DNA from 2 places in the Nocardiopsis sp. B62 genome. Region 2 is predicted to be linked to the other one. Evidence: riboswitches for the same ligand, from Rfam matches in the RefSeq annotation. Region 2 holds a riboswitch; the other holds the start of a gene.

Region 1 (5,518 bases), on a different contig from region 2:
CCTCTGCGGTGTCCGCGGAGTAGCAGGCGTCGATCCACCCGCGCCGGGCCTCCAGGGGCGCGGCCGGGACGATCTCGGCGAACCGGCCCACCGCCTCGTCGACCTCGGTCTCCGTACCGGCACGCGTGAGCGCCGCGACGAGGTCGGGGAGCCGCTCGGAGGGCACATAGTGGTCGGCCATACCGGTGTACACCGCGTCCGCGGCACCGATCGGCGTGCCGGTGAGCGCCAGGTGCGTGCCGGTCTCGCCGGGCGCCCGCGAGAGCAGGAAGGTGCCGCCGACGTCCGGCACGAACCCGATGGTGGTCTCCGGCATGCCCACCTTGGAGCGCTCGGTCACCACACGGACGCCGCCGTGCGCGGACACGCCCACGCCGCCGCCCATGACCACACCGTCCATGAGAGCGACGTAGGGCTTGGGGTAGCGGGCGATCCGCGCGTTGAGGTGGTACTCGTCCCGCCAGAAGTCGGCGGCCTGCCGGTCGCCGTTCACCGCGCTGGCCCGGATGGCGCGGATGTCGCCGCCCGCGCACAGGCCGCGTTCCCCGGCACCGTCCAGCAGCACCACGGACACCCCCTCGTCCTTCTCCCAGGAGGTGAGGGCGTCCGCGAGCACCCGGACCATCGAGTGGTCCAGGGCGTTGATGGAGCGCGGGCGGTTGAGTGTGGCGTGGGCGAGCGTGCCCTCCACGCGCAGCAGCACCGTCGCGTCGTCCGGGGTCGGTTCCCCGGGAGTGGTCTCGCTGGTCATCAGGCGGCCCCGGTGAGTCGTCGAGCGATGATGAGGCTCATGATCTCGTTGGTTCCTTCCAGGATTCGGTGCACCCGCAGGTCGCGCACGATCTTCTCAATGCCGTACTCCGTGAGGTAGCCGTACCCTCCGTGGAGCTGGAGGGCCTGGTCCGCGACGGTGTACCCGGCCTCGGTGGCGAACCGCTTGGCCATCGCGCACAGCTGAGCGGCCCCCGGGTCGCCCTCGTCCAGGGCGCTGGCGGCCCGCCACAGCAGGGAGCGGGCGGCCTCCAGGTCGGTGGCCATCTCCGCGAGCCGGAACTGGAGCGCCTGCGCGTTGATGAGCGGGGCGCCGAAGGCCTCCCGGCTCCCCAGGTAGGCGGTGCTGCCCTCCAGAGCTGCCAGGGCGCCCCCGAGCGAGCAGGCGGCGATGCCGAGGCGCCCGCCGTTGAGCCCGTTCATCGCGATGCGGAAGCCGTCGCCCTCGGCCCCCAGGAGGCGGTCGGCGGGCAGCCGGACCCCGTCCATGAGGACCTGGCGGGTGGGTTGGGCGTTCCAGCCCATCTTGGCCTCGTTGGGGCCGAAGGACACCCCGGGGTCGTCGCGGTGCACGACGAACGCGGAGATCCCGGCGGCGCCGTCGCCTCCGGTGCGGGCCATCACCACGTACACCTCGGAGACGCCCGCCCCGGAGATGAACTGCTTGGAGCCGGTGAGGACGTAGGAGTCCCCGTCGCGGACCGCCCGGGTGCTGAGCGCGGCGGCGTCGGAACCGGCGCCGGGCTCGGTGAGGCAGTAGCTGCCCAGGGTCTCCATGGAGCACAGCCCCGGGATCCAGCGGGCGCGCTGTTCGTCGTCGCCGTAGCGGTCGACCATCCAGGCAACCATGTTGTGGATGGACAGGTACCCGGCCAGGGACGGGCAGCCGGTGGCCAGGGCCTCGAAGACGAGGGCGCCGTCGAGTCTGGTCAGGCCCGTGCCGCCGGTGTCCTCGGAGACGTAGAGGCCGCCCATGCCGAGTTCGGCGGCCTTGCGGAGCACGTCGACCGGGAAGTGCTTGGTCTGGTCCCACCCGACGGCGAACGGTGCGAGGTGTTCGTCGGCGAACCCGCGCGCGGTCTCGGCCAGCGCGCGCTGTTCGTCGGTGATCGCGGAGGTCACCGGACGACCGGGATCGTGAACTCCGCGCCCTCCTTGACCCCGGAGGGCCAGCGCGAGGTGACGGTCTTGGTGCGGGTGTAGAAGCGGACGGAGTCGGGTCCGTGCTGGTTGAGGTCGCCGAAGCCGGACCGCTTCCACCCGCCGAACGTGTGGTAGGCGACCGGGACCGGGATGGGCACGTTCACGCCGACCATGCCGGTGTTGACGCGCTGCGAGAAGTCGCGGGCGGTGTCGCCGTCCCGGGTGAAGATGGAGACGCCGTTGCCGTACTCGTGCTCGCTGGGCAGGCGCAGGGCCTCCTCGTAGTCGGCCGCGCGCACCACGGTCAGCACGGGGCCGAAGATCTCCTCCTTGTAGACGCGCATGTCGGGGGTGACGCGGTCGAACAGGGAGGCGCCGGTGAAGAAGCCGTCCTCGTGGCCCTTGACCTTGAGTCCGCGGCCGTCGACCACCAGTTCGGCGCCCTCCTCGACCCCCAGCCCCACGTAGGCGTCCACGCGGTTCAGGGCGTCCCCGGACACCAGGGGCCCGAAGTCGGCGTCGGGGTCGTCCGAGGCGCCCACGGTCAGCCCGGCGATGCGTTCGGTGAGCTTGGCGACGAGGGCGTCGGCGGTCTCCTCGCCCACCGGGACGGCCACGGAGATGGCCATGCAGCGCTCACCGGCGGACCCGTACCCGGCGCCGATCAGGGCGTCGGCGACCTGGTCGAGGTCGGCGTCGGGCATGACGATCATGTGGTTCTTGGCCCCGCCGAAGCACTGGGCGCGTTTGCCGTGCGCGGTGGCCGTGGAGTACACGTACTCGGCGATCGGGGTGGAGCCGACGAAGCCCACGGCGGCCACGCGGGGGTCGGTGAGCAGGGTGTCCACCGTCTCCTTGTCGCCGTTGACCACGTTGAGCACGCCCGGCGGGAGTCCCGCCTCCAGGAAGAGCTCGGCCAGACGGAGCGGGACCGAGGGGTCGCGCTCCGAGGGCTTGAGGATGAAGGCGTTCCCGCAGGCCAGCGCGGGCGCGGCCTTCCAGAGCGGGATCATCGCCGGGAAGTTGAACGGGGTGATGCCCGCGACCACGCCCAGGGGCTGGCGCAGGGAGTGGACGTCGATCCCGGCCCCGGCGTTGTCGGTGAACTCGCCCTTGATCAGGTGCGGGATGCCCGCCGCGAACTCCACCACCTCCAGTCCGCGCTGGAGGTCGCCGTGCGCGTCGGCGACGGTCTTGCCGTGCTCGGCGGACAGGGTCCGGGCGAGGGACTCGCGTTCGGGTTCGACCAGTTGGAGGAATTTGAGCAGGACCCGCGCCCTGCGCTGGGGGCTCCAGGCACCCCATTCGACCTGCGCCCGCTCGGCGTCGGCGATGACCGCCTCGGTCTCCGCCCGGTCCGCCAGGGGGACCCTGGCCTGGACCTGGCCGGTGCTGGGGTCGTACACGTCGCCGAAGCGACCGCTCCGACCCGGGACGTTGGTGCCATGCACGAAATGCGTCAGCTCGCTGACCATGCGTGTTCGCTCCATCCTCGTGGACCACACGAATCTCCGGCCGCGAGCGGTGGCCTGACTTCCGGACGTTCTGCCCGGTCACAGTGGCGGGACCGCGCTGGATTCGCACCAGCTTCCCCGCTCCACGGCTCCCTCACCATATAGTTGGACGTCCTACTAAATCCAGCCCCCTCGCGCTCCCGATCCCCGCGCACTCCGGGGTTGTGGCGCAGAGCGGAGGGTTAGCGTGGGCCCCGTGTGCCGGTGCCCCGCTCGGGAACCGCCCGATACACCGGCGTGCGGAAGGCCGGTCCCCCATGTCCGACTCCACGACCCGGGCGTCGGCGGCACCGCTCGGCGGGCGCTTCTGGGCCTTCTGGTCCGCGTCCCTGGCCTCGAACCTGAGCGACGGCGTGGCGATGATCGCCGTGCCCTGGCTGGCCTCCTCCCTGGCCCCCGACAGCGCGGCCCTGGTGGCCGCCGTCGCCACCGCCGGGCGGCTGCCCTGGCTCCTCCTGGCGCTCCCCGCGGGCGTGCTCGTGGACCGCCTGCCCCGGTTCACGCTGATGGTCTCCGCCAACACGCTGCGACTGCTGCTGTGGGCGCTGCTGGCCCTCGTGGTGTTCTCCGGCTGGGCCTCGATCCCCCTGCTCACGGCCTTCGCGTTCTGCTTCGGCGCCCTGGAGGTCTGTTACGACACCGCCGCCGAGACCACAGTGACCGCGCTGGTTCCCCGGGAGTCGTTGGAGCGCGCCAACGGGCACGTCCGCTCCGGGGCGATCGTGGCGCAGGAGTTCGCCGGGCGCCCGCTGGGCGGGTTCGTGCTGGCCCTGGGCCTGTTCGTGCCGTTCCTGTTCAACATCGCCGCACTGCTGGTGTCGGTGGTGGCGCTCCTGAGGGTCCGCGCGACCTCCCCCGAGCCCGGCGACGCCGGACCCGCGGAGGGTTCCGTTCCCAGGGCACCGCGAGGACCGCGCGGGGTGTGGGCGGACGTGGTCGAGGGCGTGCGGGCCCTGTGGAACCAGCCGCTGCTGCGCGCGGTGGCGGTCATCGCGGTGTTCGTGAACACGGCCTACACGACCCTGCTCTCCACCCAGGTGCTGTTCGTGCGGGACACGCTGGGGCTCGGACCGGCCGGGTTCGGCCTGCTGATGGCCTTCGCCGCGATCGGCGGGGTGATCGGCGGACAGGTCGTCTCCTGGCTGCGCTCCGTCCTTGCGCACGGGACGCTGCCGACGCTCTGCCTGGCCGGGAGCGGACTGCTGTACCTGGTGGTGGCGCTGCTGCCCCTCACCCCGGTGGTGGCCGGGGTGTACTTCCTCAGCGGCGGCCTGGTCCTGGGCTACTCGGTGGCGATGACGTCGATCCGTCAGCGCGTCACCCCGGACCACCTGCTCGGGAGGGTGAACGCCGCCATGCGCACGGTCAGCTGGGGCATGAGCGCCGTGGGCATGGCGGCGGGCGGTGTCCTGGTGGCCGCCCTGACCCCCACCCTGGGCCAGGCTGACGCGCTCCGTGTCCCCTACGCACTGGTGGGCGCGGTCAGCCTGGCGGTGGTGGCGTGCTTTGGCCGACGGCTCGTCGGTCTGGTGCGTGAGCACGACGTCTGAGCCACGGTCGGCCCCCGCGCGGCCCGCACCGGGTCTGGGTGTGCGGGCCGGGGACGGGTGCCGGGAACGGCCGGGTCAGGGCGTGCGGATCGGGGCAGGAGGGTCGCGCCCCGATCCGGTCACTCCCCGGACATCCCCAGGGTGCGGAGTATCCCGTGGGCCTCGTCCACGCGGGCGGGGTAGGCCTCCGGGCTGTCCGCGAGCCGCATCGCCGTGAGATCGCAGGCCATCGCCGTGTGGGCGGCAAGGACGGCGACGTTCTCCACCGTCCCGGCCTCCGTGAGGGCCACGGCCAGGCGAAGCGCCCTCTGCTGCCTGGTGAGCAGGTAGCGGGACCTGAGGTCGATGCTCTCCCGAAGGAGCCGCACCAGCACGGCCGAGTGCGCGGGTGACAGGGCGGCATGGGGCCCGGTGGCAGCGGCGGCCTCACGGAGCAGGGCGAGCGCGGCCCCGAGATCGGTCCCCGGCTTCCGGTCCACCCGCTCGCGCACGTAGGCGCACATGCGGTCCACCTCGGCGCTGTCATCGGCGAACAGCACC
Region 2 (5,518 bases):
CACCGCCTCGCGCACCCGCTCGTTGAGCTCGGCCAGCTCCGCCTGTCCGGCGAGGAGGCGGCTGGAGCCGTGCACCGCGCCCGTGTCGACCTCGTACCAGTAGGTGCTGTGACCCTCCCGGGTCTCCTCGGAGTCCGTCTCGGTGGTGGTCATCCGCACACCGACGATCCCGTCCTCGGCCGCGGTCAGCCCCCACTCACCGAGGAACGCGCGCGCCCCGGGGTTGGCCGCCTCGAAGGCGTGCACCTGGGCGGTCAGGGTGCGGTCCAGGAAGTCGGACAGCGGCCCGGCGTTCGGGATGGACGGGTAGGTGACGGAGACGTCCGCCCCTCCCTCATAGGGGAGGGTGACCTCCTCCGTTCCGGGAACCGCGTCGGGGGAGACCGTGGTCAGTTGGTCGGGTTCGCCTGTGGCCGGGGTCCGATCCCCGTTCTCGGTCGGCTGAGCGCCGTCGCCGCCCGCCAGAGCACTGTCCTCCAACAGTCCGGGTGGTCGGGCCGCCGACAGCACCAGCCCCAGAAGGACGACCATCGCGATCGCGACCGTGAGAAGGGGTTGGTCGGGAGCCATGGTCTGCCGGTCTTGCTGCTTCACCTGGGGTTCTCCACGTTCATCGTCAGACGAACGTTCGTGGGGGAGGCGGGGGAGCGCTCCCCCACGTAACGCTGGTTGTCGGTTGTGATGCCGCTCCCGGCGTGGGTTGACGCCGGGTGGGCAAGGGCCACGCCGAGTGCATGGGCGGAGGGGGCGCTCCCTATACTTGCACCCGTGGAAGGTACACGCTCCACCCTTGGTCACCCCGGAACCCCTCCGGGGCGGGCGTTGCGTGTCGAAAGAGGGAACCCGGTGCGAGTCCGGGACTGCCCCGCAGCGGTGAGTGGGAACGAACGTCGTCATAAGCACTGGTGATCCGACCGGAAAAGTCGGAAACCGGGAAGCGTCGACCAGTAGGAGGCCCGGCGGTAACGCCGGAGGAGCCCACGAGTCCGAAGACCTGCCTCCGCCCGGCGGCGCACCCGTGCCGTCGGTGGTCCCGTGCCCCGAGGGAGGGCCGAGGGCGGAGACAGCCATGCGCCGCGAGGCGTTCCTCGCTGTGTCCGCGTCCTCGCTCGCCTCGCGGCCGGTACCCGGCTTTCGACGAGGGAGAGAAGCTCCATGCCCAGCACCCCGGCCTCCGGGCCGTCCGTGCGTTCCACCGTGCACGGTTACCCGCGCATCGGCCCCGACCGCGAACTCAAGCGCGCCAGTGAGTCCTACTGGAAGGGCGACACCACCGCCACCGAGCTCGACACCGTCGCCTCCGAACTCCGCCTGGGCGTCTACGCCCAGCTGCGGGAGGCGGGGGTGGACGACCTGCCGTCCAACACCTTCTCCTTCTACGACCAGGTGCTGGACACGGCGGTCCTGTTCGACCTCGTTCCCGCTCGCTTCTCCTCCCCGGCACAGGCCGAGGAGCGGGACGAGCACCTGCGCCGCTACTTCGCGCTCGCCCGGGGCGAACAGGGCGCCCCGCCCCTGGAGATGACCAAGTGGTTCGACACCAACTACCACTACCTCGTCCCCGAGCTCTCTCCCAGCACCCGTCCGCGCCTGGTCGGTGACAAGCCCGTCACCGAGTTCCGCGAGGCCTCGGAGGCCGGGTTCCAGACCCGCCCCGTGCTGGTCGGACCGCTGACCTTCCTCCTGCTGGCCAAGGCCGCCGACGACGCTCCCGAGGGCTGGGAGCCCATCGAGCTCCTCGACCAGCTCCTGGACGCCTACGCCCGGCTCCTGTCCGACCTCCGGGCCGCGGGGGCCTCCGAGGTCCAGCTCGACGAGCCGATCCTGGCCACCGACGAGGGCCGCGCCGCCGTCGGCCACCTGGAGCGCGTCTACCAGCGCCTGGGCGCCCTCACCGACCGTCCCTCCCTCCTCGTCTCCACCTACTTCGGCTCCATCGGTGCCGCCGCCCTGCGCGTGCTCAAGGACTCCCCGGTGGAGGCCGTCGGCCTCGACCTCGTCACCGACTCCGAGGGCGTCGAGGATCTGGCCGCCGTCTCCGGCCTGGGCTCCACGCGCCTGGTCGCCGGCGTCGTCGACGGCCGCAACGTGTGGCGCACGGACCTGCCCGCCGCCGTGGCTGAGCTGGGCACTCTGCTCGCCCTCACCGACGAGCTCACCGTGAGCACCTCCTGCTCGCTGCTGCACGTGCCGATCGACCTGGACGCCGAGACCTCGCTCGCCCCCGAGCTGCGCGCGGCCCTGGCCTTCGCCAAGCAGAAGGCGGCGGAGGTGGCCCTGCTCGGCCGGGTCCTCACCGAGGGCGAGGACGCCGGGTTCGACGCGGCCGCCACCGGGAACCCGTCGTTCACCGACGCCCGTGTGCGCGCCCGTCTGGACGCTCTGGGCCAGGACGCCTACGAGCGTCCCGAGGACCGTGGCGCTCCCACCGACGTCACGCTCACCACGACCACCATCGGCTCCTTCCCGCAGACCGCCGAGCTGCGCCGCGCCCGCGCCGCGCACCGCAGGGGCGAGCTGGCCACGGAGGAGTACGAGCGCACCCTGCGTTCGGAGATCGACCGCGTCATCGCGCTCCAGGAGGAGATCGGCCTGGACGTCCTCGTCCACGGCGAGCCCGAGCGCAACGACATGGTCCAGTACTTCGCCGAGCAGCTGGAGGGCTACGCGACCACCGAGCGCGGCTGGGTGCAGTCCTACGGTTCGCGCTGCGTGCGTCCCCCGATCCTGTTCGGCGACGTCTCGCGCCCCGAACCGATGACGGTCGAGTGGATCACCTACGCGCAGTCGCGCACCGACAAGCCCGTCAAGGGCATGCTGACCGGACCGGTCACCATGCTCGCCTGGTCGTTCGTCCGTACCGACCAGCCGCTGGGTGAGACCGCCCGCCAGGTGGGTCTGGCCCTGCGCGACGAGGTCGCGGACCTGGAGCGGGCGGGCATCCGCCACATCCAGGTGGACGAGGCGGCCCTGCGTGAGCTGCTGCCCCTGCGCGAGGAGCAGCGCCAGGCCTACCTCGACTGGGCGGTGAACTCCTTCCGCCTGGCCACCTCCGGGGTGGCGGCCAGCACCACCATCCACACGCACATGTGCTACTCGGAGTTCAACCAGATCGTCGGCGGCATCGAGGCGCTGGACGCCGACGTCACCAGTGTCGAGGCGGCCCGTTCGCGCATGGAGCTCGTGGAGGCCCTCGGCCAGCGCGGCTACAAGCGGGGCATCGGCCCGGGCGTGTACGACATCCACTCGCCCCGGGTGCCCTCGGTCGAGGAGATCGAGACCTCGCTGCGGCTCGCGGCCACGCACGTGGACGCCGGGAACCTGTGGGTCAACCCGGACTGCGGTCTGAAGACCCGTGGTTACGCGGAGGCCGAGCAGGCGCTGCGCAACATGGTCGAGGCGGCCCGCCGGGTCCGCGCCGACCTCGCCTAGGGGACCGAACGCGCGGAAGGGGGCCACGGCGTCGCCGCGGCCCCCTTCGGTGTCCTCACCGCTACGCGGCTCGCACGGGTCAGCTGTCCCCGACGATGGCCAGAGCCTCGTTCGCGGCGTTGACCATGATGTCCTCGGTGTTGTCCGGAAGGACGAGGCCGTCGTGGTCGCCTCGGGTGGTGTCGAGGTAGTAGGTCACCGTGATGATCAGGTTGTCCTGACGCATCAGCAGGCTGGCCTCGGGGAGCTTGTCCCCGAGCAGGTCGGACTTGGTGATGACCAGGTGCGCCTCGCTGCCGAGACCCTCCACCTCCTCGTCCACCTCGATGTCCTCGGCGTCGTAGCGGTCCGACTCGGATTCGCCCCGGATGCGCTCCAGCGTGTACTGGATGTCCTCGGAGGCGGCCTCCGGGGAGTCGCTGGCGCTGTAGGGGAGCTTGAAGCCCACCTCCAGCGAGCCGAAGCCCTCGGTGGAGCTGCTCTCGGGGAGGTCGCCGAGGTTGGAGCAGCTCGACGTGTTGTCGGAGACGTACTTGCTGCCGCTGTCACGGAGGACGAAGTCCGTCTGCACCTGGTCGGTGAAGGACTCGCAGGGCTCGGTGGGCAGGGCGTGGGGCGGGTCGCCGAGGGCGCTGTTCGAGGCGGGGGCCTCCTCCTCGGACTCCTCCTCGGCGGGCTCCTCCTCTTCCGTGACCTCGGAGGTCTCGTCGGGGCCGGAGGCGATCTCCTCGCCGCCGTTGCCGTTGGTGACGAGCATGACGACCACGGCGATCACCAGGACGACGATGACCACACCGCCGCCGATGACCACCCACAGGCCGGCCTTGCTGCCTCCGCCGCCCTGCTGGGGCGGCTGCGCGGGCGGGTACCCGCCGGGGCCCATGGGACCGCCGGGGCCCATAGGACCGCCCGGGCCCATGGGGCCGCCGGGGCCGGGGCCGGGGCCGTAGGGCGGCTGGCCGCCCGCGTACATGCCCTGGTCGTGGCCGGGGGCACCGGGGTAGGGGCCCTGCTCGTGACCGGGTGCGCCCGGGTAGGGGCCCTGCCCGTAGCCGGGCTGTCCGCCGGTGGCGGCGTCACCGAAGGGGTTTCCCTGCGGCGGGCCGTAGGGCGGCTGTCCGCCGGTGCCGTCCCCGCCGCCGTAAGGATTCTGCGGTGGCTGGTTGTAAGGTCCGTTTTCGCTCATGGCTCCCCTCGCCCGGTGATGTGGTGACCGTCATGTGTGAGGCGCACGTTCGCGCCCGTGAGTTCTCACGAGTTCCCGTGATCTGGCCACCGGCGGATCGCCGGGTGGGTGACAGCACGGGGAACCGTGGGGGAGGTGGGCCCGCCTCGGACGCCGTGACCGCGGGCGAGAGCGGACGGGCGAGGGCGGGAGTTCCCCGTGTCGTGAGGAGGTCCCCGGTTCAAACGGGGCGCCGACCGCCGCGTGTGGAGCCAACGGGTCGGTCCCCGCAGGCCAGGGGTCGGGACGCCTTGCATCTTAGCCCTGACCGGTGTCAACAGGGCAGGTCGGACCTGGGGTAGGAGGGTGAATCGTCACCGTTTCGTGCTTCTGACACACCAGTTGGTCATTTGCGAGACTTAATCGTGATGTCCTCGCGTGGACGGGGCGGCGGCTCTCGGGTATTGGAGCGCGTCGACATCACGCCCGTGGGCCACCGGGCGTGTGGCCCACGGCCGCCCATGACCTGCGCGACCGCGCCGCACCGCGGAACCGTGCGCGTCGTGTTGCCCCTGTGGCCGGTTGTGGCCAGGGGGAACACGCCCGCCACCGGGACCCAAGGGTCAGAACATCGAGATGTGCACGTGGTCGAAGTGGTTCTCGGTCATGTTGCCCCGGTCGGACATCGCCCGCCAGCCCTCGTCGCCGCGCCGCACGTCCCAGATCTGCTGGCGGTAGATGATGTACATGATCCCGAGGTCGTCGGCGTTCTCCATGGCCCACTCCGAGATCGCCCAGCCGCGGTCGATCTCCTCCTGGCTGGGCATGCCGCCGTTCGGGTCCAGCATGAAGTCGCAGGCCCGACCCTTGGGGTGCTCGCCGACCACGAAGCCGCCGTCGGGTCGGTAGCAGCCGACCCCG

What was found. Region 2 has a riboswitch for cobalamin ahead of metE (5-methyltetrahydropteroyltriglutamate--homocysteine S-methyltransferase). Riboswitches for the same ligand answer to the same signal wherever they lie in the genome.
Region 1: another riboswitch for cobalamin. It lies ahead of KBX21_RS02595 (CoA-acylating methylmalonate-semialdehyde dehydrogenase); the one in region 2 lies ahead of metE (5-methyltetrahydropteroyltriglutamate--homocysteine S-methyltransferase).

What each region holds. Positions count from the first base shown of each region.
Region 1 covers NZ_JAGPXK010000002.1:119,964-125,481, reverse strand. Annotated here, with positions in the region: gene KBX21_RS02605 (enoyl-CoA hydratase/isomerase family protein) at 1-751, opposite strand, end outside; gene KBX21_RS02600 (acyl-CoA dehydrogenase family protein) at 751-1,893, opposite strand; gene KBX21_RS02595 (CoA-acylating methylmalonate-semialdehyde dehydrogenase) at 1,890-3,389, opposite strand; cobalamin riboswitch at 3,417-3,537, opposite strand; gene KBX21_RS02590 (MFS transporter) at 3,686-4,978, shown strand; gene KBX21_RS02585 (TetR/AcrR family transcriptional regulator) at 5,098-5,518, opposite strand, start outside.
Region 2 covers NZ_JAGPXK010000023.1:84,798-90,315, reverse strand. Annotated here, with positions in the region: gene KBX21_RS21020 (polysaccharide deacetylase family protein) at 1-570, opposite strand, end outside; cobalamin riboswitch at 819-999, shown strand; gene metE (5-methyltetrahydropteroyltriglutamate--homocysteine S-methyltransferase) at 1,156-3,432, shown strand; gene KBX21_RS21010 (DUF3558 domain-containing protein) at 3,512-4,618, opposite strand; gene KBX21_RS21005 (hypothetical protein) at 5,221-5,518, opposite strand, start outside.